Regions from separate parts of the Synechocystis sp. PCC 6714 genome, predicted to be linked through region 2. Evidence: predicted binding sites of a transcription regulator. Region 2 holds the regulator's gene; the other holds the start of a gene.
The links. The regulator HrcA, encoded in region 2, represses chaperone genes, less so after heat shock. The targets are predictions, from matches to a motif close to TTAGCACTCNNNNNNNNNGAGTGCTAA.

Region 1 (15,532 bases), 690 kb from region 2:
GCAGGAAAGTTGGTTACCCCAAAAAGAACTCAATCATCTGCCCTACTTTTTCCATCTCCTGGGCTGGTTAGTAGTTGTCCTCTGTTTAGGATTCCATTTACTATTCAGTGCCAAAGTGGGGGGAATTGCCCTCTGGCGATCGATGGTGAGTTGGGGCCGCAGGGCTAAGGATAATCCCCAGCAATGGCTCAGGGATTTTCGCTGGAAGCTATCTTCAAAAAGTCTACAGTGGCTCCAATGGTTAGTGGTGGCGGGATTATTGTTTGCCTTGACTGTTCCTCTTTTTGCTTAGAGCGTGTTTTACAATCCTCCCCTGCTTCAAAAGTTGTGGGGAGAGTAGATACAAGTTACCCATCATTGCCGGAGCTTTACTGGGTTAGTTAAGGGAATAAACAGAAACTTTGCCAACAGGCTCTTATTCCCCTTGGCCAAAATATTGCCCTTCAAGAATCTGGTAGAATGGGTTGCCCAATGAAATTTGTACGATGAGCAAAGTTTTTTTTGATATTACCATCGGTGACGATACCGCAGGTCGCATTGTGATGGAATTGTTTGACGAAGTTACCCCCAAGACCGCTGAAAATTTCCGGGCCCTCTGCACTGGGGAAAAGGGTGTGGGTAAAGCCGGTAAACCCCTGCATTTTAAAGGCTCCCATTTCCACCGGGTCATTACGGATTTCATGGCCCAGGGTGGGGATTTTACCCGGGGGAACGGCACCGGCGGTGAGTCCATTTATGGGGAAAAATTTGCCGATGAAAATTTCCAGTTAAAGCACGACCGCCCTGGTCTACTATCCATGGCCAATGCGGGGCCCAACACCAACGGCTCCCAATTCTTTTTAACCTTTGTTCCCTGTCCCTGGCTTGATGGTAAACACGTAGTTTTCGGTGAAGTGGTAGAAGGCTTAGAAATTCTGGAACAACTAGAAGCCAATGGTTCCCAAAGTGGAAAAACTAAACAGGCGATCGTCATCAGTGATTGTGGTGAAATCAAGCAGCAGTGAGCTTTACTCCTGTGCAGAGATTTAGCGAAAAATCCATAGTTAATTGGAGACCAGACAATTGGTAATTATTGCTGTTTAAACTAAATGTAGGGCGTCAAGGTGCACAGTAGTTACGGATAATTTCATCCATGCTGATATCTTTAGAGGCATATGTTCTTGTTGTTTCTCAGTGCACTAAAATCATGCTCTATATCGTTAACATCCGGTGAGTAGGTAGGTAAAAATGAAACTTTGTATCCTGCCTCTTTCACCGTTCTTTTAATCCTACTTTTTTATGATTAGACACATTATCCATAATTGACACTCATGTAATTGTCAATGCAGGCATCAAACATAATTCAAGCCCCCCTTCAAAACCTGCGGCATTTAAATTTTCAATAAATAGCATTGCTACTATTAGCTCTTTTCTATTTTTTCTTCTACCTACTACAAGGTTTTCTTTTGCTCCTCTTTTTCCTTGTCTCTCTCCACACATTCTTTCTACTCTTTTTGACCATTCATACACCGAGGACGCAAACTCTTCAAAACCGGCTTCATCTATGATTACAATGCTTTCTATACCATAATCTATAGCAAAAATTGTGTAGATTAGGACATGATATAGGAAACAGATAAGGAAAAAAAAGGATCCCAGCTCCCTACAGCATTGATCTTAAAAAAAGCAGTGGGTGCAGTGGAAAGAGGCAAGAAAAAAGCTAGATGTGTCGGAAGCTAAACATTCGTCGCAACACGCTAGACTCGTGGATTAATAAAGAAACAGGAAACAGGAGGTGTGTGTCCAGTAACGGATTATCATCATGGCCCATAACTAAAAATCAATGACTTGAATAAATTCAAAGAATTTGCGGAGGAAAATGGTCATTTAACTCAAAAACAAATGGCGGAGAAATGGCCAGAAAGAAAATGCCATACTTAAAGTTCATGCACATATAAATACATATATGATATACGTTGCCAAGAGTTTGGTCACTGAAGACCCCGTCCTGAACAAAAGCAGCGATCGCCTCCAGGCAATTTTGAATCTAAAAATCTGAATCAGATCCCAATTTTTTGCCCCGAGTTCGGGAAACCACACTTAAACGACTGTTGCGCTGGGTCAAGCAATTTAGCTAAATTAGCACTCGTGAGGTGGGAGTGCTAACCCCCCTCCAAGTTAAGTACTGTCCGTGAAAGACTATCATCTGGAGGATGACTTCTATGGCCGCTATTACCATCAATGTTTCTACTGTGAAACCCCTTGGCGATCGGGTGTTTGTTAAAGTAAGCCCCGCTGAAGAAAAAACCGCTGGGGGTATTTTGTTGCCCGATAATGCCAAAGAAAAGCCCCAAATTGGTGAGGTTGTCCAGGTGGGCCCCGGCAAACGCAACGATGACGGCAGCTACTCCCCTGTGGAAGTCAAAGTTGGCGATAAAGTTCTCTATTCCAAATATGCTGGCACCGATATCAAACTCGGTGGCGACGACTATGTTCTGTTAACTGAAAAAGATATTTTGGCCTCCGTTGCCTAGGTCGATTAATTTTTACCAATCCTGAGCGGTGTTAAAGCTTTCAGGATTTTACCCATTCATCTATTCCATTAATTTGCCCACGAGGTTTTACTTTTATGGCTAAATCCATCATTTACAATGACGAAGCCCGCCGTGCCCTAGAACGGGGTATGGACATTTTGGCGGAAGCCGTTGCCGTTACCCTCGGTCCCAAAGGTCGTAATGTGGTGCTCGAGAAAAAATTTGGTTCTCCCCAAATTATTAACGACGGGATCACCATTGCCAAAGAGATTGAACTGGAAGACCATGTGGAAAACACCGGGGTTTCCCTAATTCGCCAAGCGGCATCCAAAACCAATGATGTGGCTGGGGATGGTACCACCACCGCTACGGTTTTGGCCCACGCCATTGTTAAAGAGGGTTTACGGAATGTGGCCGCTGGTGCTAACCCCATTTCCCTCAAGCGGGGTATTGATAAGGCCACTGATTTCCTCGTTGCCCGCATCAAAGAGCACGCTCAACCCGTGGGAGACTCCAAGGCGATCGCCCAGGTGGGAGCTATTTCCGCCGGTAACGATGAAGAAGTTGGCCAAATGATTGCCAATGCCATGGATAAAGTAGGCCAAGAAGGGGTTATTTCCCTGGAAGAAGGCAAATCCATGACCACCGAGTTGGAAATCACCGAAGGGATGCGCTTCGACAAGGGCTATATTTCCCCCTACTTCGTCACCGATGCGGAACGGATGGAGGCTGTCCTGGAAGATCCCCGGATTTTGATCACCGACAAAAAAATCAACCTGGTGCAGGACTTAGTGCCCATCCTCGAACAAGTGGCCCGCCAAGGTAAGCCCCTGTTGATCATCGCCGAAGACATTGAAAAAGAAGCTTTGGCTACCCTGGTCGTTAACCGTCTGCGCGGTGTGTTGAATGTGGCCGCTGTGAAAGCCCCCGGCTTTGGCGATCGCCGTAAACAAATGTTGGAAGACATTGCCACCCTCACCGGCGGTCAAGTAATCAGCGAAGATGCTGGCTTGAAACTGGAAAGTGCCACCGTCGATAGCCTCGGTTCTGCCCGTCGCATCAACATCACCAAAGACAACACCACCATTGTGGCCGAAGGTAACGAAGCCGCAGTCAAATCCCGCTGTGAGCAAATCCGTCGTCAGATCGAAGAGACCGATTCTAGCTACGACAAAGAAAAACTCCAAGAGCGTTTGGCTAAATTGGCCGGTGGTGTAGCGGTAATCAAAGTTGGTGCCGCCACAGAAACCGAAATGAAAGACCGCAAACTCCGCTTGGAAGATGCCATCAACGCCACCAAAGCCGCTGTGGAAGAAGGTATTGTTCCCGGTGGTGGTACCACCCTGGCTCACTTAGCTCCCCAATTGGAAGAGTGGGCCAATGGCAACCTCAAAGACGAAGAACTCACCGGTGCGCTAATCGTAGCCCGGGCTTTGCCTGCTCCCCTAAAACGGATTGCGGAAAACGCCGGTCAAAACGGTGCCGTAATTTCCGAACGGGTCAAAGAGAAGGAGTTCAACGTTGGTTACAACGCCGCTAGCCTCGAGTATGTGGACATGCTGGCCGCTGGTATCGTTGACCCCGCCAAAGTAACCCGTTCTGCTCTGCAAAATGCTGCCTCCATCGCCGGCATGGTGCTGACCACCGAATGTATCGTTGTCGACAAACCGGAAAAAGAAAAAGCTCCCGCTGGTGCCCCCGGTGGTGACTTCGACTACTAAGGTTTGGTCTGGGTCAATCTAGTGCCCTAACAACTTTTTTCTCATAAACTTTAAGGGAGGCTCCGGCTTCCCTTTTTTTGCTCCAACTCGGTCAGGAAGGGCCGCCTTTTCCCGTGTCATACTTTTGGTGATAATTAAAAATTTATGGTGGTGTGAAACAGATCATGGCCGTATCCTTTAAGCAAGCCCTAGTGGTAGGTAGCTACATCGTCAGCCAGCGGCTCCAAGGCAAAAAGCGTTTTCCCCTGGTGTTGATGCTGGAACCCCTATTCCGCTGTAACTTGGCCTGTCAAGGCTGTGGAAAAATTCAACATCCTACGGAAATTCTCAAACAGAACCTCTCCCCCGAGGATTGTTTCCGGGCAGTGGAAGAATGCGGCGCCCCAGTAGTTTCCATCCCCGGCGGCGAACCTTTGCTCCATCCCCAAATTGATGAAATTGTGCGAGGTTTAGTAGACCGTCGGAAGTTTATTTATCTTTGTACGAATGCAATTTTGCTGGAAAAAAGCTTGGACAAATTCCAGCCCTCCCCCTACCTAACCTTCAGTATTCACCTTGATGGCCCCAGGGAACACCACGATAAATGCGTCGATCGCCAGGGCGTATTTGACAAAGCGGTTGCGGCCATCAAAGCGGCTAAAGCCAAAGGATTCCGGGTAACCACCAACACCACGGTGTTTGACGGGGCCAACGTGGAGGAAATGCAGAGCTTTTTTGACTACCTTCAAACCCTGGGCATCGATGGCATGATGATTTCCCCTGGTTACAGCTATGAATGGGCCCCGGATCAAGACCATTTCCTTAAACGGGAGCAAACCAAAGCCTTGTTCCGGGAATTACTAGCCCCTTGGAACAAGGGTAAAAAAGCCTGGAATTTCAACCATAATCCCCTATTTTTAGACTTCCTCATGGGGGAAAAGGACTATGATTGCACTCCCTGGGGGAGTCCTAGTTACAGCGTGCTGGGATGGCAGAAACCCTGCTACCTACTCAACGAAGGCTACTACCAAAGTTTTCAGCAACTGCTGGAGCAAACCGAATGGGAAAACTATGGTCCCAAAAGTGATAATCCCAAATGCCAAGACTGCATGGTGCATTGTGGCTATGAACCCACTGCGGCCCTCGACGCCCTCAACCCCGCCAATATGGGTCGGGCCATGGGCAGTTTAATCAGTGCTTAAGCCCGGGGATACATCGCCAGAAGCCAAAAGATCACCTATGATTGGCGAAGAAATTTACAGATGCCCGAGTTTATAGTTCCCTTTGCCGTTCCCTGATTGTCACGGTTTCGTTCATGGTCTGGTTATTTGAATGCATATTGCTTGGTTAGGAAAGAAAACGCCTTTTTGCGGCAATGTAACCTACGGTCGAGAGGTCACCAATGCATTATTAGACCGGGGCCATCAGGTGAGCTTTTTACATTTTGCCCAGGAGGATGAAGGGGATCCTCCCACTGAAAGGGCATGCGCTGAGGTGGCTTTGCCGTTTCTGTTTAAGTCCACCATTTACACCATCCCTACCCCCCGTTCCAACCGGGTGCTGGCCGATGCCCTAGCAAAATTGAAGCCGGATATAGTCCATGCGTCACTGACCCTTTCCCCATTAGATTTTCGTTTACCGGAAATTTGCGAGGAGTTGGGCCTGCCCCTGATTGCCACCTTTCATCCCCCCTTCGACAGCAAGCTCCGTAATTTCTCCTCCAGTACCCAATTTTTAACCTATCAACTCTATGCTCCCTCGTTGGCCCAGTACGATAAGGTGATCGTCTTTTCCCGTCTACAGCGAAACCTGTTGCTCAAACTAGGGGTACCCCGCCAGCGCCTAGCCATTATCCCCAACGGAGTGGCGGTGGAGCGTTATTGTCCCGGGGAAAATGATCTGAAAAAACAGTACCAAGCCCGGCGCCTATTTATTTACTTAGGACGCATTGCCCCGGAAAAGAATGTGGAGGCTCTGCTCAAAGGCTGGAAGTTTTCTGATATGGGCCCCCATTGCAAATTACTCATGGTAGGGGACGGCATTTTAAAATCCACCCTACAGACCCACTATGGCCCGGAAATGGGGGTACATTGGCTGGGGTTTGTGGCCGATGAGTTGACCCGGATTCAACTGTTGCGGGCTGCCGATGCCTTTATTTTGCCTTCCCTGGTAGAGGGCTTGTCCCTTTCTTTGTTGGAAGCTATGGCCTGTGGCACTGCCTGTGTGGCCACCGATGCGGGGGCAGATGGGGAAGTGTTGGAAAACGGGGCGGGCATTGTGCTCAAAACCCAGGGGGTAACGGCTCAATTAAAAATTCTTCTACCCTTACTAAGGGACCATCCAGAAATTACGGAGCTTTTGGGACGTAAGGCAAGGGAAAGGGTACTGGAGCGCTACACTTTTGCCGCCAATATGGTCCAATTGGAGTCCCTCTATGGAACCTTGGTGTCCCACCTGGGGCACTCTGCGAACCTAACTTCTTACTCTTATCTGCTGGAATGACCATTTCCCGTACTATTTGCCTCGGTTTCATTGCGGCGATCGCCGTGGGCACGTTGTTATTGTTAATGCCTTTTGCCACCAGTACTGGGGAATGGGGCAGTCCTTTGGTGGCTTTGTTTACCTCCACTTCGGCTGTTTGCGTCACAGGGCTGAGTGTGGTGGACGTGAGTAAGTATTTTTCCTTTTGGGGTGAATTAACGGTGGTGTTGCTGGCCCAGTTGGGAGGATTGGGCTATATGACCCTGACCACTTTTTTGATGATTCTGATTGGACGCAAATTCGATTTACAGCAAAGGTTTGCTATCCAAGAATCCTTCGACCATCGCTTTGCCCAGGGTAGTAATAATCTAATTAAGTCAGTTATTGCCACCACTTTAATTTTTGAAATTACCGGGACTATTATTCTTTTCGGAGTTTTCGTCCAGGATTACCCGCCCACCAGGGCCCTCTGGTATGCTCTTTTCCACAGCATCAGCGCTTTTAATAATGCTGGGTTTAGTCTTTTTTCGGACGGTTTGATTGGCTATCAAAGTTCGTTAACCGTCAATTTGGCGGTTTCGGCCCTGATTATTTTCGGTGGCATTGGCTACCAGGTAATTATTGAATCCTATTTTTGGCTAGTGCGAAAAGTTAAAAAGTCCCAGCGGCGGTTTGCTTTTTCCCTCAACCTCAGGGTGGTGGTGCGGGTAACAATCTTCCTGCTGTTGTTGGGCTTTTTCGGCATTCTTATTTTGGAAGCCCAGGGCAATCAGGCCTTAGCTCAGTTTTCCTTGCAGGACCGTTTGTTAATTGCCTGGTTTCAATCGGTGACCACCCGGACAGCGGGTTTTAACACCATTGATTTGAATGATCTTAGTTCCACTAGTTTGGTGCTGGTGATGTTGTTGATGTTCATTGGTGCTAGTCCCAGTGGCACCGGAGGAGGGATCAAAACCACGACCTTTGCCATTTTGGCCAACTGCACTCGGTCAGCTTTGCGGGGCCAAGAAAGGGTAATTATTGATGACCGCTGTATCCCCCCCCAGTTAATTCTCAAGGCGATCGCCGTGGTATTTGGCTCAGTGGTGACGGTGGTTTGTAGCTTGAGCTTGCTAATTTTTTTGGAAGCGGAACAGGAAACTGTGTCTTTGGCATTTGAAGCAGTGTCCGCCTTTGCTACGGTGGGACTTTCCCTCGGCATTACCCCGGAACTAAAACCCCTGTCCCAATTGGTGTTAGTTGTGACCATGTTCATTGGCCGGGTGGGGATTACGATTTTGATGGCGGCGATTGTTGGAGATCCTAAGCCCAGTTTGATTAAATACCCAGAGGAAAACCTGCTGGTGGGCTGATGCGGTTCCTCCCCTGGCTAACTAGAATGGAGAGTAGAGGGTGGAGAACTAACGAGGACAGTTACATGGGCATTGCTGTTTGGTCTGAAGATTTGGCCTGTGGTTATGAATTAATTGATTTACAGCACCAACATTTGTTTTCCCTGATTAATTCCCTGGATGAATCTCTACAAAAACCCATCACCAGGGAAGAACTGAGTTTATTACTGGCGGACTTGCTTGAATACACTGGGTTCCATTTCCGTTGCGAAGAAGAATTGATGTGGAGCTTGGACTATCCCCATTTGTTTGAGCACCGCACCATCCACGAAAAATTAACCAAACAGGTGATGGATCTACAGTTTCGTTTACAACACGAAGAAAGTACTTTGGCTGTTTTCTTCGATGTTTCGAGTTTTCTGGCTGATTGGCTCAGGCACCACATCCAAGAAAACGACATTAAGATGATCCATTTTGTCCGCCGTGTCCTCAAGGAAAAACAAGAGCAGGGAAAACAGGTGCAGGCCATTGGTTAAGTTAATCGGTTGAATGGCGAAAAGTTCTGCTTCCCCGGGCTGTCTGCTACAATTTTTGAGATTCAATGGGTTGTGATCAATGGCTGTAATGCGGGCGAAAATTGCTTTAGACGCAATGGGAGGTGACTATGCCCCCGAAGAGATTGTTATCGGTGCTATCCGGGCGAGTCAGGAATTAGATGTGGAAATTTTTCTTGTCGGCGATCGCCAAGCCATTGAGGATTGTTTAAACCGCCATCCCCATCAGGGCATTCACCTTACCATTGTCGATGCGGAAGGGGTGGTGGAAATGGAGGAAGATGCGGTGGTGGTGCGCCGCAAACCCAAAGCTTCCATTAATGTGGCCATGAATTTGGTCAAAGAAAAACAGGCCGATGCGGTGGTTTCCGCTGGCCATTCGGGGGCGGCTATGGCGGCGGCCCTGCTACGGCTAGGACGTTTAAAAGGCATTGACCGGCCGGCGATCGGCACCCTTTTTCCCACGATGATTCCCGGGAAATCGGTAATTGTGCTAGACGTGGGGGCCAATGTGGACTGCAAGCCCAAATATCTGGAACAGTTTGCCCTAATGGGGACAGTGTACAGCCAGTATGTGTTGGGGGTTGATAGCCCCAAAGTGGGTCTGCTTAACATTGGTGAAGAGGCAAACAAAGGTAACACTGTGGCCTTGCAAACCCATGAATTGCTAGAAAGTAATCCGCAAATTCCCTTTGTGGGTAACGCCGAAGGGCGGGACGTACTTTCCGGTAACTTTGATGTGATTGTTTGTGACGGTTTTGTCGGCAATATTGTGCTTAAATTTGCTGAAGCGGTGGGGGAAATTTTACTGAGCATTGTTAAGGAAGAACTTCCCAGGGGCTGGCGGGGCAAATTAGGTGCCATTCTTTTGGCTCCCAACCTCAAACGTATTAAGCAAAGGGTGGACCATGCAGAACATGGAGGAGCCTTGCTGTTCGGGGTCGATGGGATTTGTGTGATTAGCCATGGCAGTTCCCGCAGTGGGTCGATTTTCAACGCCATTCGCCTGGCTAAGGAGGCAATCGATAATCAGGTTTCTGTACGGATTAACAATTCCACTTCCCTGTTGATGGAACGACAAAAAACCGAAGAATTGCAGAATATCTAGAAAGTCCCCTGGCCATAGTGACTCGGGGGCCGGCTTTGTCCTATGCTTTAAGCCTGTAATCGCTCACCATGACATCAGCGGGAGTCAGGACTTTTGAATACCCTTGGCAGTGGCCTCAAAATTATTGGCAGTGGCACGGCGATCGCCGACCAGAGTTTAACAAATCAAGACCTGAGCAACATTGTTGAGACTTCCGACGAGTGGATTCAATCCCGCACGGGTATGCGTCAACGTTATATTTGTTCTCCCGCCGAGGGCCTGGCCAGTTTGGGGATAAAAGCCGGACAACAAGCGCTGGCCATGGCAGAACTACAGCCGGAGGATTTGGATTTAATTATTTTGGCCACCTCCACCCCCGATGATCTGTTTGGCAGTGCCGCTCAAATTCAAGGGGGACTGGGGGCCACCAGAGCTTTTGCTTTCGACCTGACCGCGGCCTGTTCTGGCTTTGTGGTGGGATTAAACGTGGCGGCCCAGTTTTTACGCACCGGCGTTTACCAAAATATTCTATTAGTGGGGGGGGATGTGCTTTCCCGTTGGGTAGATTGGTCTGACCGCACCACCTGTGTCTTGTTCGGCGATGGGGCTGGGGCGGTGGTCTTACAACGCCAATCCCAAGACAATTTATTGGCCTTTGAAATGTACACCGATGGTGGCAGCAATGGTTGTCTTAATTTGCCCTACCAAGCAGTACCTCGGCAGTTAATTCCTGGCAAAACCGTCGGCCAAGGGGGCTATCAACCCATCACCATGAACGGCCGGGAAGTGTATCGCTTTGCTGTGGCTAAGGTGCCGGAGATTATTGAAAAAGTGCTGTTTAAAGCCCAGTTGACCACCGCTGATTTGGATTGGGTCATTCTCCACCAAGCCAATCAACGCATTATGGATGCCGTTGGCGATCGCCTGGGGATTCCATCGGAAAAGCTCATCAGTAACGTGGGGGACTACGGCAATACTTCCGCTGCTTCCATCCCTTTGGCCCTGGATCAGGCCGTGCGGGCGGGGAAAATTACACCGGGGGATTTAATTGCCCTAGCCGGTTTTGGCGCTGGTTTAACCTGGGCTGCTAGCGTAATTCGCTGGTAATTGGAGCAGAAAAATTTATCAACTGGCCAAATCTGCCAAAATTTGTTCCAGTAAACGTTTTTTTAAGGTTTCTAAACCAATACCCTGGGCCGCCGCTAGAAAAATCGCCTGGGGGTAATCCCCTTGGGCCGCCGCTAAAGCTTCACTGGAAACCTGGTCAATTTTGTTAAACACCATCACCATGGGGGCTGTAGCCAAGGGCATTTCCGCCAAAATATTGGCCACGGAGGCAATTTGTCGTCGCCAAGCCTGGTCAGATAAATCCACTACTTGGAGCAGTAGATCCGCTTCCGTTACTTCCTCTAAGGTGGCCCGAAACGCATCCACCAAAGCGTCGGGCAATTGATGGATAAAGCCCACCGTATCGGTTAACAAAATTGGCTGGTAGGTTTGACTGTCCGGATCCAACAAAGATAAACGCCTGGTGGTGGGGTCTAGCGTGGCAAACAGTTGGTCAGCGGCGTAAATATCCGCTTGGGTGAGGGCATTGAGCAGGGTGGATTTGCCCGCATTGGTATAGCCGACGATCGCCACGGTGGGGACAGCCTGTTGTTGCCGTTGATTGCGGAGGCGGGAGCGATGGGACTGTAACTCATTAACCTGTTTTTGCAACTTGGCAATGCGACTTTGGATGGTACGCCGTTCTGTTTCTAGCTTGGTTTCCCCTGGGCCCCTGGTGCCAATGCCGCCCCCCAGCCGGGACATACCCTGGCCCCGACCCACCAATTTGGGTAGCAGGTATTCTAATTGGGCCAATTCCACCTGTAATTTACCGGCCCTGGACTGGGCCCGCTGGGCAAAAATATCCAAAATTAATTCCGTGCGGTCAATTACCCTAGCCCCACAGCGTTGTTCGAGGTTCCGTACCTGGGCAGCGGACAGATCCCGGTCAAAAACCACTAGATTTGCCCCGGTGGTTTGTACAGCCAGGGCTAATTCTTCCACTTTGCCCTCCCCCACTACAGTTTGGGGATGGGGTTTACTGCGATTTTGCCGCATGACCTGGAGCACCTGGCCCCCGGCGGAGTCCACTAAGCGTTCTAACTCCGTCAAACCCTCTGCAAAACTTTGGTCATCCACCTCACTGGTTTTTAGTCCCATCACCAAAACCCTTTCCTGCCCCGCCTCCACCTGGCGAGCAACGAATTCCCGCTCAAATTCTGCCTCTAGGCTTTCCACCAAATCGAGGATGGCTTCTTCAGCTAAATCTTCCAAATCCAGCGCTGGGGAAACGGTCCAATCCGCTACGGTATCGCCGATCGCCTCAATAGCTTGGGGTAATAAATGGGCTAAATAGCCTGTTTCCACATAGCCTGTCACGCCGCCGCCCCGTTTGGCAAAACCCTGACCCGTGACGTTCAACACCACCAACGCATCTAACCTCTGTAGGGCCATGGCAATTAGACTGGATTCCCTGGGAGCTTCCCCTTTTAAATCTGTGGTGAGGCAACGGATACCTGATAAACGTTTCTCCCCATAGCGGGGTAATTCCAGGGGCGGAATTTGGGTTTGCCGGGGCGTACCTACCCCCACCCGCATAATTTGCCCCCGTCGGTTCACATACACCGAAACAGGCTGTTTAATTTCCTGACTGATGGCCCCTAAACGCTGGGCTAATTCCACCGTCAGCAGGCGATCGCCGGGGAGACGCTGTTGATAGAGACGCTGGAGTTGCTTAATTTGACTGGTTTTGAGCCGTTGGGCTTGGCCGTAGATGGTATCGATAGGCTTCTGTCCTAATTAATTTGGTTTGTTTAGACAATTAGACAAAGAGTGAAAGTCTTAACTTTTCAGCTCAATGATCAATCCTGCCATAAACGACGACGGCTTTTACCCCGCAACCGTTGGTGGGTATCCCGCAGTAGGTCAGGAATATTGAGATTATGGGGACATCGGGGCAAGCAATCTCCACAGTCGGTACAACGATCGCCTTTTTTACCGGGGAACCAGTGCCCGGCATTTTCTAACATTTGATAGCGATACTGGCCAAAGGTTTGCATATCAAAGGCCACCGCTAAATTACGCAGACGTAAAATTTCGGGAATATTAATTTCTTCCGGGCAGGGTAAACATTGATAACACTGGCGGCAAGCGTCGATCCCCAATATTTGTTGTTGATGGTCAACTAAATTCTGCAAAATTGCCTGTTCTTGATCGCTTAACGGTTCCAGGCGATCGCCTAGGGATAATGGTTCGTCCAATTCCTGGGGTATGGCAGGGCCCACACTGAGGGTGGTAATGCGGGGGTCACTCAAAAGAAAACGGTAGGTTAAACCCAGGGGAGTAAAAGGTTGGCAGAGGTTTTGTAAGGTTACGGACGGTGCATACAATTGCCCTCCCTTGTCGGCGGGGGAAATGATAAAAATGCCCATATCCCTTTGGTGAGCTAGGGCGATCGCCGGGGCGAGATGTTGGTTGAACCAGTAGTAATGCAAATTAACGAAGGCAAATTTCCCGGAAGCAATTACTTCTTGTACTAAGGGCAAACTACCGTGGGTGGAAAAACCAAGATGTTGAAATTTTCCCTGTTGTTGGGCCGTTTCAATCACAGGCCAAAGTTCTTGAACCCATTGCCAATGCTGGGGGGTATTGATGCCGTGGATGGCAAAACAATCTAAATAATCCACCTGGAGCCGTTGCAGGGAACGATCAATGGCTTGGATGAATTTCCCTGGATTCTCCGTGGGACAAACCTTACTGGTGAGGTAAAAATCCTCCCGCTGGTAATTTTTCAGCAACTCTGCCAAATGAATCTCACTTTCTCCGTAGGCCGCCGCCGTTTCAATGTGGTTAATGCCCCCCCCCAAGGCCCTTGCCGCCGTGGCCAAGAATTGTTGGCGATCGCCTAGGCCCCGCATGGTACCCAGGGAAAAAACGGATAAATTTAGCTCAGTGCGGCCAAAACGACGGTATTGCAAAGGTCAATTTCTATTATTTTTGTCGAAGTTGAAAGCAAGATTTTTACATCTACCAGGTAACATCGCTCAGATCAGCCCGTTGTAGGTTAGTGCCGACCAAATTGACCCCCCGCAAATTAGCCCCGGCCAGGTTGGCTCCGGTGAAATCCGCCTGGGCCAGATTGGCCCCCCGAAAATTGCCGTAACGCAAATCCGCCCCCCGGAAATTGCTTTTTCTTAGATTGGCCCAGCGTAAATCAACGGCGATCGCCGCCACCGCACTGAAATCCGCCTCCGGCGCATAGGCCTGCTGTAGGTGGGCTTTCATTAACTTAGCTTGGCTGAGATTAGCCCGATAAAGATTCAGGCCATGGGCCTCTGCTTCGGTAAACACCGCCTGGCAAAAAAAGGCTTCATTGGCGTCCCCGTCGGTCAAATCCGCCTCACTTAAATTACAACGGTTTAATAAAGCCCGACAAAGATTAGCCTGACGTAAATTGCTTTTATGAAGACTAGCGGCAATCAGATTGGCCCCGGACAAATCCGCCCCCTCTAGGTTGGCAAAGCGGAGGTCACAGCCGATTAGGGTAACCTGGCTCAAATCTCCGTGGGGAAACACTAAACCAGCCAGGTTCTGGTTGGCCAACTCCAAACCCTGGGGAGAATGGTTATCGGCTAACAAATTGACGACCCCGGTATTCAACCAGCTTGGGCCATTGATGTGGGGAGAGGACAAACCATTGCTCATAATAACCCCCATTTTACCCCAGCCTTGGAATTAGCCCCTATGCTAGCCCAGTCCAGCTATAGCCCGCCGCCATCAGCATTCCACTGATAAAGTGCAGGTTAACGGCAATGAATTTACAGTTGCTTACTTTCTCCGGTTGATCGTGGTACTGCCCCACATGGTGAACTAACTGCACCGCCCAGGGCAAACTAACGGTTACCAATAAAATTTGCCAGGGGGCAAGGTTAAACAAAACGCCGATCGCCGTAATTAGATAAAGACTAATAACCGAGAGAGTTAAAACCTGGGAACCTAGCTTGGTACCTAAACGAACAATGGGGGATTTTTTGCCAGCGGCCAGGTCATCTTCCACTTGGTGAAAGTGGGAACAGAACAGAATAATGGCGGTGCTGAGGCCAACAAAAAAACTGGGAACTGCCATATCCCAACTAAAAGCCTGGGCCTGGGAATAGTAGGCAGCGGCGATCGCCAGGGGGCCAAAGGTAATCAGACAGATTAATTCCCCCAGACCGAGGTAGCCCAAGCGGAAAGGAGGGCCTTGATAGGTGTAGCCCAAAAAGATGGCCACGGCGATTAATCCCAACACTGTCCAATCTTGGGCCAGCCAACTAATGCTAATTAGCCCCACTAAGCCCGCCAGCAAAAAAAAATTGCTCAGCCAAAAAACTAGATTACGATTGCCCGTTAAATTAACCACTGAATGGGCTTTCCGCACATCAATGCCGGTGTCACTGTCAAACACATCGTTGCTGAGATTGATCCAGGCAATAATGGCGATCGCCGACAGTAAAAAGATGGTAAAAACTCCTCCCTGCCATTGTCCCGTGGCACCATAGGCCACCGCCGAACCAACGGTAATGGGCACCACCGCCACCGTATACATGGGAGGCTTAATGGCCGCCAGCCAGAGTTTGCGCTCAGAAGGAGGATTGGACTCCACCACCAGGGGGGATTCGCTCATAACAGGGATAATGCAGGAGTTTTAGTAAAAATCTTATACCACTTGGGCTTCCGCCTCCAATTGATTCAAGGGCACAAAGCATTCCCCCGGCAATAGTACTGGTTGGCGATTGAACATCAACTGGCCCCGGTGGGTTTCCTTATGGATGGCAAT
Region 2 (15,532 bases):
GTGAGCCGGGACTGGTTTGAGATCCCCACCTATGTGGTGTTTGCGGTGAGCTTACTGTTCTTCGGTCTGGGGGTAGTGGGTCTTAGCTATGGTATTTTCTCCACCTCCTGGGAAGATGAACCCGGCAGTGTCTGGGGCTGGTCAGAATTTCGCCTCAACCTCGGTCGTACCATCGCCGTCTGGCGCAACGCCCAACAAACGGCCCAGGACAATGGCGATCGTTGAATATTGAATGATGCTTAATATTCGTGAATTTTTGTAAATTTTCGTCAACAAAGTTAACAATTGCCCAACCACCGTTGGCTAATCCTACCGGTAAAAATAATTTCGTTAAAATTATTAGCATTAGCTCAGCTTTTCAAGGCCGTACTTGTTGTAAAACCTTTAGCTGAGCTTTTAATCCCACCCCGTTTCACCCTATCGCAAGAGGAAGTTTGTCATGATCGTCGTCATGAAAGTCGGCACCCCAGAAATAGAAATTGAGCGCATTGGTAAAGAGTTTGCCGAACGGGGCCTCACCCCCGAAAAAATTGTCGGTAAGCACAAAGTTGTGATGGGGTTGGTGGGGGAAACAGCCGGACTTGATCCATTGCAAATCCAAGAGGTAAGTCCCTGGATTGAAGATGTGTTGCGGGTAGAGCAACCATTCAAGCGGGCTAGTTTGACTTTCCGCCATGGGGAATACAGTGAAGTAATTGTCTCCACCCCCGCAGGCCCAGTGGCGATCGGCCGGAACCATCCGGTGGCGGTGGTAGCGGGACCCTGTTCAGTGGAAAACGAAACTATGATTGTGGAAACGGCCCGTCGGGTTAAGGCCGCTGGGGCTCAGTTTTTACGGGGCGGTGCCTTCAAACCCCGTACTTCTCCCTACGCTTTCCAAGGCCATGGGGAAAGTGCTTTAGGTTTATTGGCGGCAGCTAAGGAGGCCACAGGGCTGGGCATTATCACCGAAGTGATGGATGCGGCGGATTTGGAAATTATTGCGGAAGTGGCGGACGTAATCCAGGTGGGAGCCCGCAATATGCAAAACTTCTCCATGTTGAAAAAGGTAGGAGCCCAGGATAAGCCAGTGCTGCTCAAGCGGGGTATGGCAGCCACCATTGATGAATGGTTGATGGCGGCGGAATACATTTTAGCGGCGGGTAATCCTAATGTAATTCTCTGTGAACGGGGTATTCGCACCTTTGACAGCCATTACACTCGCAATTGCCTAGATTTGTCGGTGTTGCCTGTTCTGCGCTCCCTCACCCATTTGCCCATCATGATTGACCCCAGCCACGGCACTGGCAAGTCCGAGTATGTGCCCTCCATGGCCATGGCGGCGATCGCCGCCGGTACCGATTCCCTGATGATTGAAGTACACCCCAATCCAGCTAAAGCCATGTCCGATGGTCCCCAATCCCTGACCCCTGATCGTTTTGATGAGACCATGGCTCAGTTGGCCGTCATTGGTGAAACCGTGGGACGTTGGCCAAAAGTTGCCGCCCTAGCCTAGGGCAGAGAGTTACATATCGCCCTTGGAACCTATATCCTTGGGCGAGGTTTGTTTGCTCAAAGTTTATGCCCGTTGGAGATATAGTCAATCAAAGTAAGATTGAGACGACTAAGGTCTTTACCAATGACGCTTTTAGCGCTGGTAAGTGTCTTACTCTCAATTAAATTAACTATATCTGCTGGCCCTAGGCTAATAAATATTGACGCAATTGGCGATTGTTTTACCCTGGCTAGTACCATCGATAAAAATTTGTTTTAGCCTGGGGTCGTCAATGTCCTATCGGCCCAGCGGTTCCAGATAATCCGCCCCATGGCCACCTGCTAGTGGTCTTAGGTGTGTTTCGGCACATTGTGGAGAGCTAGGGTAATGGTGCTTTCAGATCGGTAGGCGCGGATAATAATGCTTACTGGGGGCCGACTAACCATGGTGCAATGAGAAAAGACGAATAACTGCCCGAATTTAAGCCTGTTTACAGAGAATATAAAGGTGTCGGTGATCCGTGAAATAAGACCACATTCGCCGCATATTACCCGAATCAGTATTGAATTTTATATCCAAATCATTGACCCCAGTTACAAACCACCCTGACCATCCACTAGACCACTGTATTTTGTAGGCAACCACATTACCTTTCAGAATACTTTGATCAATCTCCGTATTTAGTCCTTTTGCCCAGCCCGGCCCTGGCCCTACCGGTGCATTGGGAGCAGATTCTGTTCCCACTTGAATGCAAACTGTCTGGGTCTGTAAATTATGTTGTACACAATCAGAACCATTACAGCCATTGAACGGAGCCGCACCAACAGAGTCGAAAACTCCCGTTGTAAGAACAGAAATAATCGGTAGAAAAATCAGTGAAAGATGACTTATTCGTTTTTGAGGACTGAAAAATTTGCCCGTTGCATTGCATTTATCCTGACCTAAAACCATTTAATTTAGTCTTCCATTCAAAATTGGACTGATACTAGCACTTATTTGCTTGAAATTCCCCTAAATTCTCAAAAATTCACAGTTTTTTATATTAATGCTCTTTCTACAAAATTTATTTAACTTTATTTCGTTTAAACTATCGACGTTTGGCTAAACAATTATCGCAAGTGCCACAGGGTTGCTGTGCCATTGGAGAATCATCACCAAAAGCCGCCAAAATTGTTTGCCAACGGCAACGGCCACTGGTTAGGTATTGCTCCATAAGGTGGTACTGACTTTTAAGTTCCTCTAGGGGATTTGTCTGGTTATTGCCAGAGGAAATGTGGTAGTTAAAGGGATCCAGCCAGTGCAAACGTCTCTGACGATGAAGCCATGCCAAAGCCATTTCTAGGTCGGGAAAATGGGGTTTTAATGCTATTAAGTTTCCTTGGACGGGAATTTGCTTGCCCAAGACTTGTGCTCGTTGGAGATGTTTGTTGGCCTGAGCCAGAAAATATTGACGCAATTGGTGATCGCCGGAGTCTAACCAACCGGTGGGTTCACTGATTAGGGCTAGGCATTCTGCTGGTTGTAAATCCCGACCGGCCCGCCCCACTTCCTGGAGATAATCCATCAACATTAGGGGGGCTTGGTAATGCAATATCCAACGGGTATCGGGTTTGTCTATGCCCAGTCCAAAGGCGTTCGTACAAACCACCGAAGCAATTTTGCCCGTCAGCCATTTCTGTTCTAACTGTCGCCGCTGGTGAGCCCCTAAACCGCCGTGGTAGGCCTCTGTGTCGAACCCCCTTTCCTGCAACCATTGGGCTAGGCTGATGGCCTTGGTGCGGGTACGGACATAGATTAAACCAGTTTCCTGGAGATGCTTGAGCAAAAAACGCCGCAGTTGTTGCCGTCGGCAATATTCACTCAGTACAGTTTTGACTTTCAGTTGCAGTTGGGGGCGATAGGGGCTGACCTGAAAACATTTTGGCGATCGTAAATTTAATCCCGCTATGATTAAATCCTGTTGCTGACGATCGGCTGTGGCGGTGAAGGCGGCCAGGGGAATTTCTCCTTTGTTTTGCCCTAATCCTCGACGCAGGGCTCCCAAACGACGGTAGGCGGGGCGAAAACTATCTCCCCACTGCACTAAGCAATGGGCTTCATCGAGCATTAAACCCTGTAACTTTACCTGGGGCTGTCGGAGTAAATTCCAGACCGGCTCACTCAGCAATGTTTCCGGGGAAAGGTAAAGAAGCTTTAGTTTTTGTTGGCCCAACTGGTGCAATACCTGTTTTCTTTCCGGGCGACTCAGTTGGCTATGGAGACAGGCGGCGGGCAGATTGTGCCTCCGTAAACTTTGCACCTGGTTTTCCATGAGGGCTACCAACGGCGAAACCACCAGGGTTAGGCCCTCCCTTAGTAATGCGGGTAGTTGAAAGCAAATGGACTTTCCCCCTCCGGTGGGTAGTACCACCAGGCAGTCCTGCCCGGCCAATAGACAATCAATTACTTCTCTCTGGGGATAACGAAAGTGGTCATAACCCCAAATTCGACGGAGGGCATCTTCCAGTAATTGGCGATCGGCCATGGCGAGCAATGGAGCTAGGGATTTACCGGGGGATTCGAACATTGGCGCAGGTCTTGTTGCAACCCTGTCCAGGGCCGATGGATTACCCCCCATTAATCGAAAAAATTAGGCTAAAGCAGCCTCCCCCCGACGATACAATTCCCGGGCATATTCCGTCCAGGTGCCTTGGCCCCAATAACGGAAGCAACTGGTTTCCACCAGTAATAGGTACAGCAGGGCGTTTTGATAATCCTCCCGCTGGGTCACCCTGGGATCTTCCGCCACCAGGCGATCAAATTTTTGGTGGAATTTAGCACTGAGTTGGTTCATCGGTTCGAGCACATTTTCATAGCCCTGTACCCAACTTAAATCATTGGTCCAGGATGCTCCATCCATGGTGAATTGATGGTCGGTGGCCTTGAGGTCGGCGATCGCCGCTTCCACCTGTTCATGGCTGGGGGATTCGGGGTTAACCCGTTGCCAAATTTTATGTTGCTGGATGGCTTGAATAGGGGGAAAATCGGATTTCTGCACGCCGGCCGCTTCCAGCAGTTCTAAGTATTCCGTGCCATTAATGGCCACTGTGCCCGACTTACCTCCATTTTCTGCCATTTTGCGGGTGGCTTGTTCATAGGCAGGGGGAAATTCATTCATCATTACCCCACCATTTTCCCCGTCGGCTATCTGGGTCACACAGGCCGGAATTTGATGGTTGCCCACGGGCTGCTTACCCCGGCCCAAAGCCTCGTAATAGGGTTGCATTTGGGCCACCAATTTGGTGTCAGAACCCTGGGTTTTGATTAGGGCAACAATGCTGACTGTTTCTCCCCGGGAATTACGGGCCACTAAACGGTTGGGTATATATTTTTGATCACCAGAAAGGCCGCTACCATCGAGGTTTTCCACGGAATGTTCTTGCACCATTAACCAACGGTAACCGCATTCTTTTAGGGCTTTAACATATTCAAATAAGGTGTCAGGATGGTTGGGCAAATGCATTTCCGGGGGCGAGAAACCCTTCACCCGTTGCAGAGCTTCGGCACCAAAAATATCGGCAAAATGCTGTTGCCAAGCCAATATGTGTAACTTCAAATCTGGGATAGGGGTGGAGGGGGCCACCGCATGGCTCCACATGGTTCCCAACCATTCCACGTAGGGTTGATATTGGGCATCACAGGCTAACCGTTTGAGGTTATCTAGAATATCGTTGCGGCCCATTTGCTGAAAGGCCCAGAGCAGGTTGCCGGAGTAGTCCAACATAATACGGGGATTGCAACCTTCCGCCACCAAGCGGGGAATCATTTCCCCCAACCGACGGTAGCACCAGGCAAAGGGTTCAGCATTGTGGTTATCCCCTTCCCCAGGGTGCTCAAACATATACTGCAGATTGGAAATCAATGCCCCATCTTGCCCAGCGGGAATGGTAGGTTGATGCATATGCAAAGCACAGGCACAGGCTGATTGCAAATCTTCTAGCCGTAAATTTGTCTGCTCCAAAAATACCGGCTTGTTGTCATTGGCCACCGCTAATATTTCCGCTTCTTGGCCCGCAATGGGAGGCAGTTCTAATTTTTTCCGTTCGGCGATCGATACCATCGGCAGTTTCTCCCAGGGTGAGTAAGTTAATGATTGTTAAGATTCGAGGTTTTCAATTGATTAAAATCTATGGACAATCCAAGCTAATGCTAGCATTGGGGCGGTTTCTCCATTAGTTACAATTCCCTTTACCAAGTCAACAAACGTTGAAATTAGTTGAAATTAACAGTGACTAAATACAATGGCTGAGCAGAAATACTTAATCAGAACTATGGCTGAAGCGGAGATTGCTTTAGCGTTGGATTGGGCCGCCGCAGAGGGTTGGAATCCCGGTTGTCAAGATGCGGACTGTTTTTACCAAGGCGATCGCCAGGGATTTTTGTTGGGTTTATTGGACGGAGAACCCATTGCCACTATTTCGGCGGTGAAATACAACGAGGAATTTGGTTTTATCGGTTTTTACATTGTCAAACCAGAGTATCGAAGCCAGGGCTACGGTTGGCAAATTTGGCAAAAAGCTATGGCTTATCTACAGGGTTGCAATATCGGTTTGGACGGAGTTTTGGCTCAACAGGCCAATTATCAAAAATCCGGTTTTCATCTGGCCTACCGCAACATTCGTTACCAGGGTGTTACCGGTGGGGAGGCTCCTCCGTCTCCCCATTTAGTCCCGCTGCATACCATTGCTTGGAAAAACGTACTGACCTATGACGGGCAATGTTTTTCTGCCCCCAGGGAAGAATTTTTACGAACGTGGTGTCATCAACGGGGGCATCAGGCGATCGCCTATGGGGAAAATGGAATTTTACGGGGTTACGGGGTGGTGCGGCCCTGTCGGGTAGGTTACAAAATTGGTCCCCTGTTTGCCGATACTCCGGGGGTGGCGGAAACCCTCTTTTTGGCCCTCAAAGCAAATCCTGAACCAGGAGCAGTTATTTACCTAGATGTGCCTGAACCTAACCAAGGGGCGATCGCCCTAGCAGCTAAGTATTCCCTGCAAATGGTTTTTGAAACCGCTCGAATGTACACCGGGCAAGCTCCCCCCATCGCCCTGGAAAAAATTTACGGGGTTACATCCTTTGAGTTAGGGTGACTTTTACCCCTGGGCAGACTGGGGAGAATAAAAGCCCGATTTTTCGTAAAGGATTGTGACAAAATCCCTAAAAACTGCAAAAATTCGTGGGGAAAAGTGATCCTACTTCCACACTTTGTGCATAGAATAAGGCAGTGAAACAGCCAGTCTGCGGGGATTTCAGGGATTTTTAATGCCAAATTTCTGTGTCGATCCAGGCTGTGGATCCTCCCAATGACCCTGTTATGGGGAGAAAATGCCTAAAAAATGAGTCTATTCCAACAAACTCACTCTCAAGGAGATTTTTTCAGATGAATAAAGGCGAATTAGTCCATGCGGTCACAGACAAAGCAAAGGAGCAACTGGGGGAAAGCATCACTAAAAAGGAGGTAGATGCGGTAATTTCAGCCGCCATTGATTGCATCATGGAAGTGGTGGCCGAAGGGGAAAAAGTGACCCTGGTGGGCTTTGGTTCCTTTGAAGCCAGGGAACGGAAGGAACGGGAAGGCCGCAACCCCAAAACCGGGGACAAAATGCTCATTCCAGCCACTAAGGTGCCAGCTTTCTCCGCAGGCAAAATGTTCAAAGATAAAGTTGCTCCTGAGAAAAAATAATTGCCACTGACCTTTGTTTGAGCGACCCCACCACGGTGGTAATTTGGGTTGGGCAGCGCAGATGGCAGGCTGTCCAGCTTTTTCTTTACTAGATTTTTCCGCCAGTATTAATCCTTTGGGGCCTCCCTCCTCTGTCCTAGCCGCCATTGAGTCGGCTTTACCTGCCCTACATCATTATCCTGACCCCGAATATTCACTCCTCCGTCAGGCGATCGCCGATTATCATCAGTTACCGATGGATTGGGTGTTGCCGGGCAACGGTTCAGCGGAATTGTTAACATTAGCGGGGCGCACCTTTGCGAATTTAGACTGTACCTATGTAATCACCCCAGCTTTTGGAGACTATGACCGCAGTTGGCGGGGAGCAGGAGCCAAACTAGAAACTATTCCCTGGCAGGTTGATCAGCCCTGGCCTTGGCAAAAATTGCGATCGCCGCCTAATATCCCTGATGCCATTGTTACCCAGCGGCAAAGACGGGGTTTAATTCTCAATAATCCCCATAATCCCTCCGGTGCCCTCCTGGCGAAAGAGGAAATTCTTGCTCTCCTGCCCCACTATCAATGGGTGTTATTGGACGAAGCTTTTATGGATTTTCTGCCCCCAGAGCAAGAGCAAAGTTTGGTACCCCACCTGGAGGCACATCCTAATTTAATTATTCTCCGCTCTCTGACAAAGTTTTACCGTTTGCCCGGATTGCGCCTGGGTTATGCCCTGGCCCACCCAGATCTTTTGACCCAATGGCAAGCTTGGCGAGATCCCTGGCCAGTTAATGTTTTGGCCGAAGCGGCGGCGATCGCCAGTTTACAGACGGAAGAATTTCGTCAACAGGTTTGGCAATGGTTACCCTCTACCCGGCAAGCCTTGCAACAAGACCTAACGACTTTGCCGGGGCTATGGCCTTTACCAAGTCAGGCTAATTTTTTGCTGGTTAAAACTGCTATTCCCGGTTCTACCATTCAGCGGGAACTATTAACTAAATTTCAAATTTTAATCCGTGATTGCCTCAGCTTTCCAGAATTAGGGGATAGTTTTTTCCGGATAGCAGTAAGGACAATGACAGATAACCAGAAATTGGGCCAAGCCCTAGGGCACATCACAGCCACGGTGGGATATTGATGGGTTTCGGGGATCAAATTCTTTCTTTTTTTAATTTTATTATTTTAACTTTTTCTTATTTTTTTATGTTGTTGGAACAAAGAGAAGCAGGTTTACTTCTTCAGCTTAGCGAGTAGCTTCCCCGACGTTACTAACTTTATATTCTTTATATTAATACTCAGATTCTGCTCCCATGGAGTCCAATTTTTTAACAACAATTTTTTTGCCCCTAGCCCTTTTCTTGATTATGCTTGGCATGGGGCTTGGTCTGACTATTAAGGACTTTAACCGAATTTGGCTAGAACCAAAAGCTGTTGTGATCGGTTTAATCGCTCAATTGGTGATGTTGCCCCTGGTGGGATTTGCCTTGGCATCGTTATTCTCCTTATCCCCGGAATTAGCAGTAGGTGTGATGATTCTAGCCGCCTGTCCCGGTGGCTCTACTTCCAATGTCATTACCTATTTGCTCAAAGGAAACGTTGCCCTTTCCATTACTTTAACTGCCATTAGTAGTTTAGTTACCATCATTACCATTCCCCTGGTGGTTAACCTGTCCGCCAACTATTTTATGGGGGAACAGTTTGCTCTCCAACTACCCTTTTTAAAAACTGTTCTACAAATTGCCGTAATTACCATTGTCCCCGTTAGTTTGGGGATGATTTTTTACCACTTTTTCCCAAAATTAGCTACATTAATTGAGCAAAATGTTAAGTGGCTTTCTCTATTTTTTCTCGGCACTATTATCGTTGCTATTCTAGTAAAAGAGCGACAAAACTTGGCAGGATTTTTCCTGCAGGTGGGGGGCGTGACTATCACTCTAAATTTGCTAACCATGGCCCTCGGCTACGGCATTGCGATGCTAGTCGGGCTGGGGTTGGCAGAGCGAAAATCCATCACCATTGAAGTGGGTATCCAAAACGGCACGTTGGCGATCGCCATTGCCACAACCCTTTTAAACAATCCCATGATGGCCATTCCCGCTGCGATTTATTCCATCGTTATGTTCCTCAGCAGCGCTATTTTTGCCGGGCTACTGAAATCGAAAATTTTCGCTGGAATCCGATCGACAGAAAAATATTTTTAGCTGACAACGGTGATTAAAATGGTCGAAGGTTGGGTTTCCCACTGATTTTGAGGCAAGAGTTCAATCTTGTCCTGTGGGGGCGTGTTGGAAAACATAACCCTTACCGCGAATGGTGCGAATACACTGATTTTCCGGGCTACCAATTTTGCGACGAATTTGCCCAATATGTACATCTACTTTCCGTTCAACAGTTTCCCCAAGCTGATTTTGCCAAACGGAGGTGATTAGTTCCTGACGGCTCCAGACTTTTTCGGGGTGGGTAGCCAAAAAATAGAGCAGTTGATACTCCAAAAGGGTCAGGGGAACGAGGTTACCTTTACGGGTGACTTCGCATCGATCGCCGTTGATGGTGAGGTTACCAATGGTAATCAGGGCCTGGGTAAACGTTGATGCCACGGGGAATTCAACCACCGGTAGGTGACGGTTGAGCAAAGCCCTAATTTTGGCGTGGAACACGGGCAAATCCAGTGGCTTAGTGAGGTAGGCGTCCGCCCCCTGTTCAAAACCTTCGAGTATATGGTTACGATCCCTCAGACAAGTGAGCATCATCACCAATGTCCGCACACTACGCATTTCCTGACAGAGGTTAAAACCATTGCCGTCGGGAAGATTAACATCTAAAATCACCAAATCCGGTTTGAATCGAGTAAATTTCTCCCTGGCGATCGCCGCAGTGTCAGCGGTTTCCACTTGGTAATTATGGCTCTGGAGAAAACGGGAAATTAGGAGAAGAATGGCATGGTCGTCGTCAACCACAAGGATTTTATCGGGCACCGCTGTGGAGGTCATAGTCTAGATACAGATGCTGCATAGGAACTGGAAAAATAAAGGATTCGGTACCAGTTTACCGAACAAAGTCTCTCTTCTTAGCAATTCTTCATGATTATTTATCTAAACTTATCCGCAGAATTACGGAGAAAATGCGATTAATAAGCCAATTTTAGCTGATATTTACTTTTACCCAACTATAATTTCAGTATTTACTCAATTGTGTTTGATTGGTTGTTATAAAACTAGGCAATCAAAAAATTAGTGGGCCAACTAATTTCCATGGATGATTTTCTTTTAATTATTGGTAGATACCTACTACAGCCAAGCTTTAATCGTTTTCAAGCCGCATTAGCCCAACCCCAAGTCGAGCAAGAGCAGTTAAAAACCAAGCTTATTAAGCGCTTAGCTCGCACCAGTTACGGCCAATCTATCGGTATTAAACAAAATTCTCCTTGGTCTGCCATTCCCTTGGTTAATTATGGGAATTTTTCCCCCTGGTTAGAAAAACAAAAAGCATTGCCTCGACAAGGCATTATTACCCCTGAAAAAATTCTCTCTTGGCAACAAACTTCGGGTAGTGCCGGGGCAAATAAACACATTCCCTATACCCGTAGTCTGCTCAGTACTTTTACTTTTATGTTCTCTGTCTGGGCCTATGATTTGCTCCACCATGGTCCCAATTTTTGCACGGGTAAAACCTACGCTTGTATTTCTCCCACCCTTGGCGATCGCCCTGCTGGCATTGACGACACCGATTATTTGACGGGACCTCTGCGGTGGCTCAGTCGACGTTTTTTGGTTAGGGTCGGTGCCCATTTCCCCAATGGGGAAGCTTTTCGTTGGGTTCTAGCTTTAGCTTTATTGGCGACCCCAGATTTGGAAATTATTTCCCTCTGGAGTCCCACATTTTTGACCGTACAATTAGAATTCATGGCCCAGCATCGACAAAGGTTAATTATGGCCCTGGGCGATCGCCTTGATGGCAATAGACGTGAAGTCTTGCAAAAAGAGGAGATTGATTGGTCAGCGGTGTGGCCGATGTTAAAACTTATTTCCTGCTGGGATCAACTATTTGCCGCCGAACAAGCGCGGATTTTACAAACTTATTTTCCCAATGTATTAATCCAGGGTAAGGGATTATTAGCCACCGAAGCTCCCATTACTATTCCTCTGATCAAAGCCAAGGGATTTGTACCTTTGGTGAATCAAGTTGTGTTGGAATTCATTGCCCCCGATGGCACTATTTTGGATTTATCGGAGTTAAAAAGGGGACCAATTTATGAATTAATAATTTCGACTTTGGGGGGGTTATACCGTTACCGCCTTGGCGATCGCCTCCAGGTTTCCCATTGGTATTTCGAAACTCCTTGTCTAACGTTAGTGGGCCGTGGCGATCAGGTCAGCGACATGGTGGGGGAAAAATTGACGGAAGAATTTGTCGCCCAAACGTTGGCTAATCTGGGGCTTATCCCCAGTAATTGTCATCTCTACTTAGTGCCAACCCAAGTCCCCCAACCCCATTACATTTTGTATGGGTTATCCTTGGCGATCGCCGGAAAGGAAACATTGGCCCAGAAATTGGATCATGCCCTGCAATGCAGTTTCCACTACCAAAGGGCCCGACAATTGGGTCAACTAGGCCCCGCCCAAGTGGTGACGGATCAAATCCCCCATTGGCTAAACCAGCGCCGTTGGGGAGACGAAAAAAAATATTGCCTCCGTATTCCTGCCTCTGGTGGGAGTGGTAGCTTTTAGGCTTGATGGGCCTGGGCAGAATGGTTTGGGATTAGGGGAGGCGATATAATGGCCCCCTTGGGTTTGATTGAATAACTCGCCCCTTCCTTGGGGAATTCCCAACCGCAAGCATTTGTCCTCCTCTGTCCACCGTCAACGTTCACCATGGCCTACTACTGGTTTAAAGCCTTCCACCTGATTGGCATTGTTGTTTGGTTTGCTGGATTATTCTATCTGGTGCGTCTTTTCGTTTACCACGCCGAAGCAGACCAGGAGCCAGAACCGGCCAAAACCATTCTCAAGAAACAGTATGAGTTGATGGAAAAACGGCTCTACAACATCATCACCACCCCTGGCATGGTCGTTAGTGTGGCCATGGCGATCGGTCTAATTTCCACAGAGCCCGAAATCCTCAAATCCGGTTGGCTCCACATCAAACTCACCTTTGTGGCATTACTTTTGCTCTACCATTTTTACTGTGGCTGGGTAATGAAAAAACTGGCCCAGGGAGAATGTCAATGGAGTGGACAGCAATTCCGAGCCTTGAACGAAGCTCCCACCATTCTGCTGGTGGTGATTGTATTGTTGGCGGTTTTTAAAAACAACTTACCCCTAGATGCCACCACCTGGTTAATTGTGGCTTTGGTTATTGCCATGGCCGCTTCCATCCAACTCTATGCCAAAAAACGTCGCCGGGATCAGGCACTGCTAACGGAACAGCAAAAGGCAGCTTCGGCCCAGAATTAGTCTTTCGCATTGGGGTTGGTAAGTGAACCAGATTAACATTCTTCAATTTTTGCTGACCCGACCCCACTGGGGTTAACAATTTTTTGTCCTGCCATTTATTCTTGCACGACAGTTTCACCAAGACCTTTACCTACGATCTCCCATCGCCCACTGATGATCAATACTCTCACTAAGCTCGATTTACCTACCCTGCAAACGGAGTTGGAAAACGCTACCGCTCAACAAATTATTGCCTGGGCAGACCAGACCTTTGGCCCCGGCTTGGTGATGAGTACAAGTTTTGGCATTCAAGCGGCGGTGATGCTCCATTTAGTGACCAGTGTTATTCCCGATATTCCCGTTATCTGGATTGATACGGGCTATTTGCCATTGGAAACCTATCAGTTTGCAGATCAGTTGACTGAACGGTTACAGCTAAATTTAAAGGTCTACCAATCCCCCCTCAGCCCAGCTCGCATGGAAGCTCTGTACGGCAAGCTCTGGCAACAGAAGGATATAGAATCCCTCAACCGCTATGATCAAATTCGTAAAGTTGAACCAATGCAGAGGGCGCTAAAAGAACTAGAGGCGATCGCCTGGTTGACGGGGTTGAGGAGGGATCAAACTCGCCACCGTCAGAATCTGAAACCAGTGGATCTCCAGGGTAATCAGTATAAGGTCCTCCCCATTTTGGATTGGAATTCCAAGATGGTTTATGAGTATCTCACTGCCCACGATTTACCCTACCATCCCTTTTTTGACCAAGGTTATGTTTCGGTGGGGGATTGGCACTCCAGTCGACCCCTGATGGCCCACGATGAAGATGAAAGGGACACCCGTTTCCATGGCCTAAAACAGGAATGCGGTTTACATTTGCCCTTGTCCCCGGAGGCTGGCCAGAGTTTGGATTCCAGTGCTTTATAAGTTGGAAGGTACTGGTTCGTATCATCCATAGCAAAGATCGGGACGGTTAGGACGAATAATCATTAGAACCCTTTCCAAATAAGGATTTTAAAATTGAAATTGCCCTAAACAGCTCACTTTTTGCCACATTTGATTCTAAATAAACGTACAAATACTCAGTTAATAACAGTACCTTATAAATTAGAAATTCCATTGTTAACACAAGGATGGAGCAAAGCCTATTGGCATTACTCTTTGGGTGATCTAGTCCTGTTGTTGTGTTGCTTCACCTGGTTTAGTTGACACGATCCTGACCGCTTTCAACTGAGCCACCCTTTCTATGGGGCTATGGGGCTATGGGGCTATGGGGCGGGCTATGGGACTCCCTTTTTATAGAGCTAATTTTTGCTCAACGCTGCCGATAAACATTCAGCGGCCTTTTCCACCAACGGAATGGTTTGCTGATAGACCATGCGGGTAGGGCCCAAAATGCTCACACTCCCCACTGGTACCTGCTGTTGGCAATAAATAGCAGACACTAACGTGCAAGGATGCATGGATTCCAGGGGGTTTTCTGCGCCAATGCGGAGAGTGACCACTGGACGGGGTCTAGGGACAGTTTCCCCGGTTACTAAATTGATTTCCTGGCCCAAGTTAGCCAGGTTATCTCCATAATCATCGGGGTCGAATAGTACGGAAAATAATTGCTCCTGTTCCTGTTCCAGCAGATACAACAACATCTGGACTTGCTCTAGCTGGGAAAATTCCGGTTGTTGGATCACCTTAGAAACCCCGTGAACTACCAGGGGGGCTGTCATACGTCGTTGCAGAAGCGGTTTGAGTTGCTGTTGTAAATCCTGTAAAAAGTCGGCATAGATACTAAATTTTTGGTCTAGTTCCCGCCAATCTAAATGGCTTAGCTCGGAAAGATTCTTACCCCGTAATTGGGCATTAAGAAAATTAGAGAAAATCCCCAATTCCTGCTCCAATTCTCCCTGCTCTTTTGCTTCCATGGTGGAGGGTAAGTCAAGGGTGAGAGAGTGGGTGTGGTAACTGTCGGTCACCAGAATGATTAATATTTGGTTGGATGGCAACAGCATTAACTGTAAATGCCGCAATTGCACCGTTTCTGTTTGGGGAAAGGTAATTAGGGCGATATAACCGCTTAAGCTAGCTAAAATCTGACCCATTCTTTGAATTAGCGCTTCAAAGTGCCAATTATCACCGTTAATTTCACTTTCTAACCGTTGTTTGACCGTGCGGCTTTGGCGATCGCTCCAGGTCAGAAGATTATCGACATAAATGCGGTAACCGGAATCAGAGGGAACCCGGCCGGCGGACACATGGGGTTGGTAGAGCAAACCGGCTTTTTCTAGCTGGCCGAGGGCATTGCGAATGGTGGCGGAACTGACGGCAAATTGATATTCCTGGGCCAGGGTTTGGGAGCCCACAGGCTCGGCGGTGGCGATGTAGTGCTGGACGGTGGCGCGGAGAATTTGCTGATGGCGATCGTTTAAGCGGAGGGGCTTCACCATTGTTTCCTATGCGGGCTAAAGACTAGATATTAAAACTGGAGTTGTCAAACCGGGATTGAGATTGAAAAAGTCGCTAAAAAAACTAGATTATAAAATAATCGCCCGGGATTTGCTTGGTTCGTTACCAAGTAGCCCTAGGTTTAGATTATTTAGACTGATCAGATTGAGTTGAAATTTAAACAAGCGGAGAGGGTGGGATTCGAACCCACGTTGAGTTTCCCCAAACCCGATTTCAAGTCGGGCGCATTCGACCACTCTGCCACCTCTCCAAGGGGTCAAAGATTAGTTAATCATCTTACCATGGTCGTCCTAGGGACATTGCCCAGTCAATTTTGTTCAGCACTGCATTGGGGTTTAAGCAGTCCTGGGATGGTAGCCAGTAATTCCCCGGCGATCGCCAGGGGGTCCTGATCCGCTTGCAAGGGAAACCGGAGATCCGCCTGGGCGTAGAGGGGTTGCCGTTGGGTCAATAAATTTTCTAACC

Region 1: the regulator HrcA is predicted to act here: its motif matches at 2,119-2,145, upstream of groES (co-chaperone GroES).

The regions. Positions count from the first base shown of each region.
Region 1 covers NZ_CP007542.1:1,379,872-1,395,403, reverse strand. Annotated here, with positions in the region: gene D082_RS06290 (cytochrome b/b6 domain-containing protein) at 1-292, shown strand, start outside; gene D082_RS06285 (peptidylprolyl isomerase) at 486-1,004, shown strand; gene D082_RS19410 (hypothetical protein) at 1,145-1,267, opposite strand; gene D082_RS18280 (hypothetical protein) at 1,309-1,509, opposite strand; gene groES (co-chaperone GroES) at 2,202-2,513, shown strand; gene groL (chaperonin GroEL) at 2,609-4,234, shown strand; gene hpnH (adenosyl-hopene transferase HpnH) at 4,399-5,415, shown strand; gene D082_RS06265 (glycosyltransferase family 4 protein) at 5,546-6,715, shown strand; gene D082_RS06260 (TrkH family potassium uptake protein) at 6,712-8,046, shown strand; gene D082_RS06255 (bacteriohemerythrin) at 8,112-8,561, shown strand; gene plsX (phosphate acyltransferase PlsX) at 8,641-9,687, shown strand; gene D082_RS06245 (beta-ketoacyl-ACP synthase III) at 9,781-10,773, shown strand; gene hflX (GTPase HflX) at 10,792-12,396, opposite strand; gene D082_RS06235 (aldo/keto reductase) at 12,576-13,631, opposite strand; gene D082_RS06230 (pentapeptide repeat-containing protein) at 13,741-14,418, opposite strand; gene menA (2-carboxy-1,4-naphthoquinone phytyltransferase) at 14,456-15,379, opposite strand; gene D082_RS06220 (hypothetical protein) at 15,413-15,532, opposite strand, start outside.
Region 2 covers NZ_CP007542.1:2,065,672-2,081,203, reverse strand. Annotated here, with positions in the region: gene D082_RS09560 (PAM68 family protein) at 1-225, shown strand, start outside; gene aroF (3-deoxy-7-phosphoheptulonate synthase) at 440-1,495, shown strand; gene D082_RS09545 (hypothetical protein) at 1,955-2,425, opposite strand; gene D082_RS09540 (ATP-dependent DNA helicase RecQ) at 2,562-3,998, opposite strand; gene D082_RS09535 (hypothetical protein) at 4,104-5,573, opposite strand; gene D082_RS09530 (GNAT family N-acetyltransferase) at 5,755-6,606, shown strand; gene D082_RS09525 (HU family DNA-binding protein) at 6,897-7,199, shown strand; gene cobD (threonine-phosphate decarboxylase CobD) at 7,213-8,316, shown strand; gene D082_RS09515 (bile acid:sodium symporter family protein) at 8,489-9,379, shown strand; gene D082_RS09510 (response regulator transcription factor) at 9,440-10,168, opposite strand; gene D082_RS09505 (GH3 auxin-responsive promoter family protein) at 10,430-11,905, shown strand; gene hemJ (protoporphyrinogen oxidase HemJ) at 12,050-12,631, shown strand; gene cysH (phosphoadenosine phosphosulfate reductase) at 12,785-13,534, shown strand; gene hrcA (heat-inducible transcriptional repressor HrcA) at 13,912-15,048, opposite strand; tRNA gene D082_RS09485 (tRNA-Ser) at 15,233-15,317, opposite strand; gene D082_RS09480 (shikimate kinase) at 15,375-15,532, opposite strand, start outside.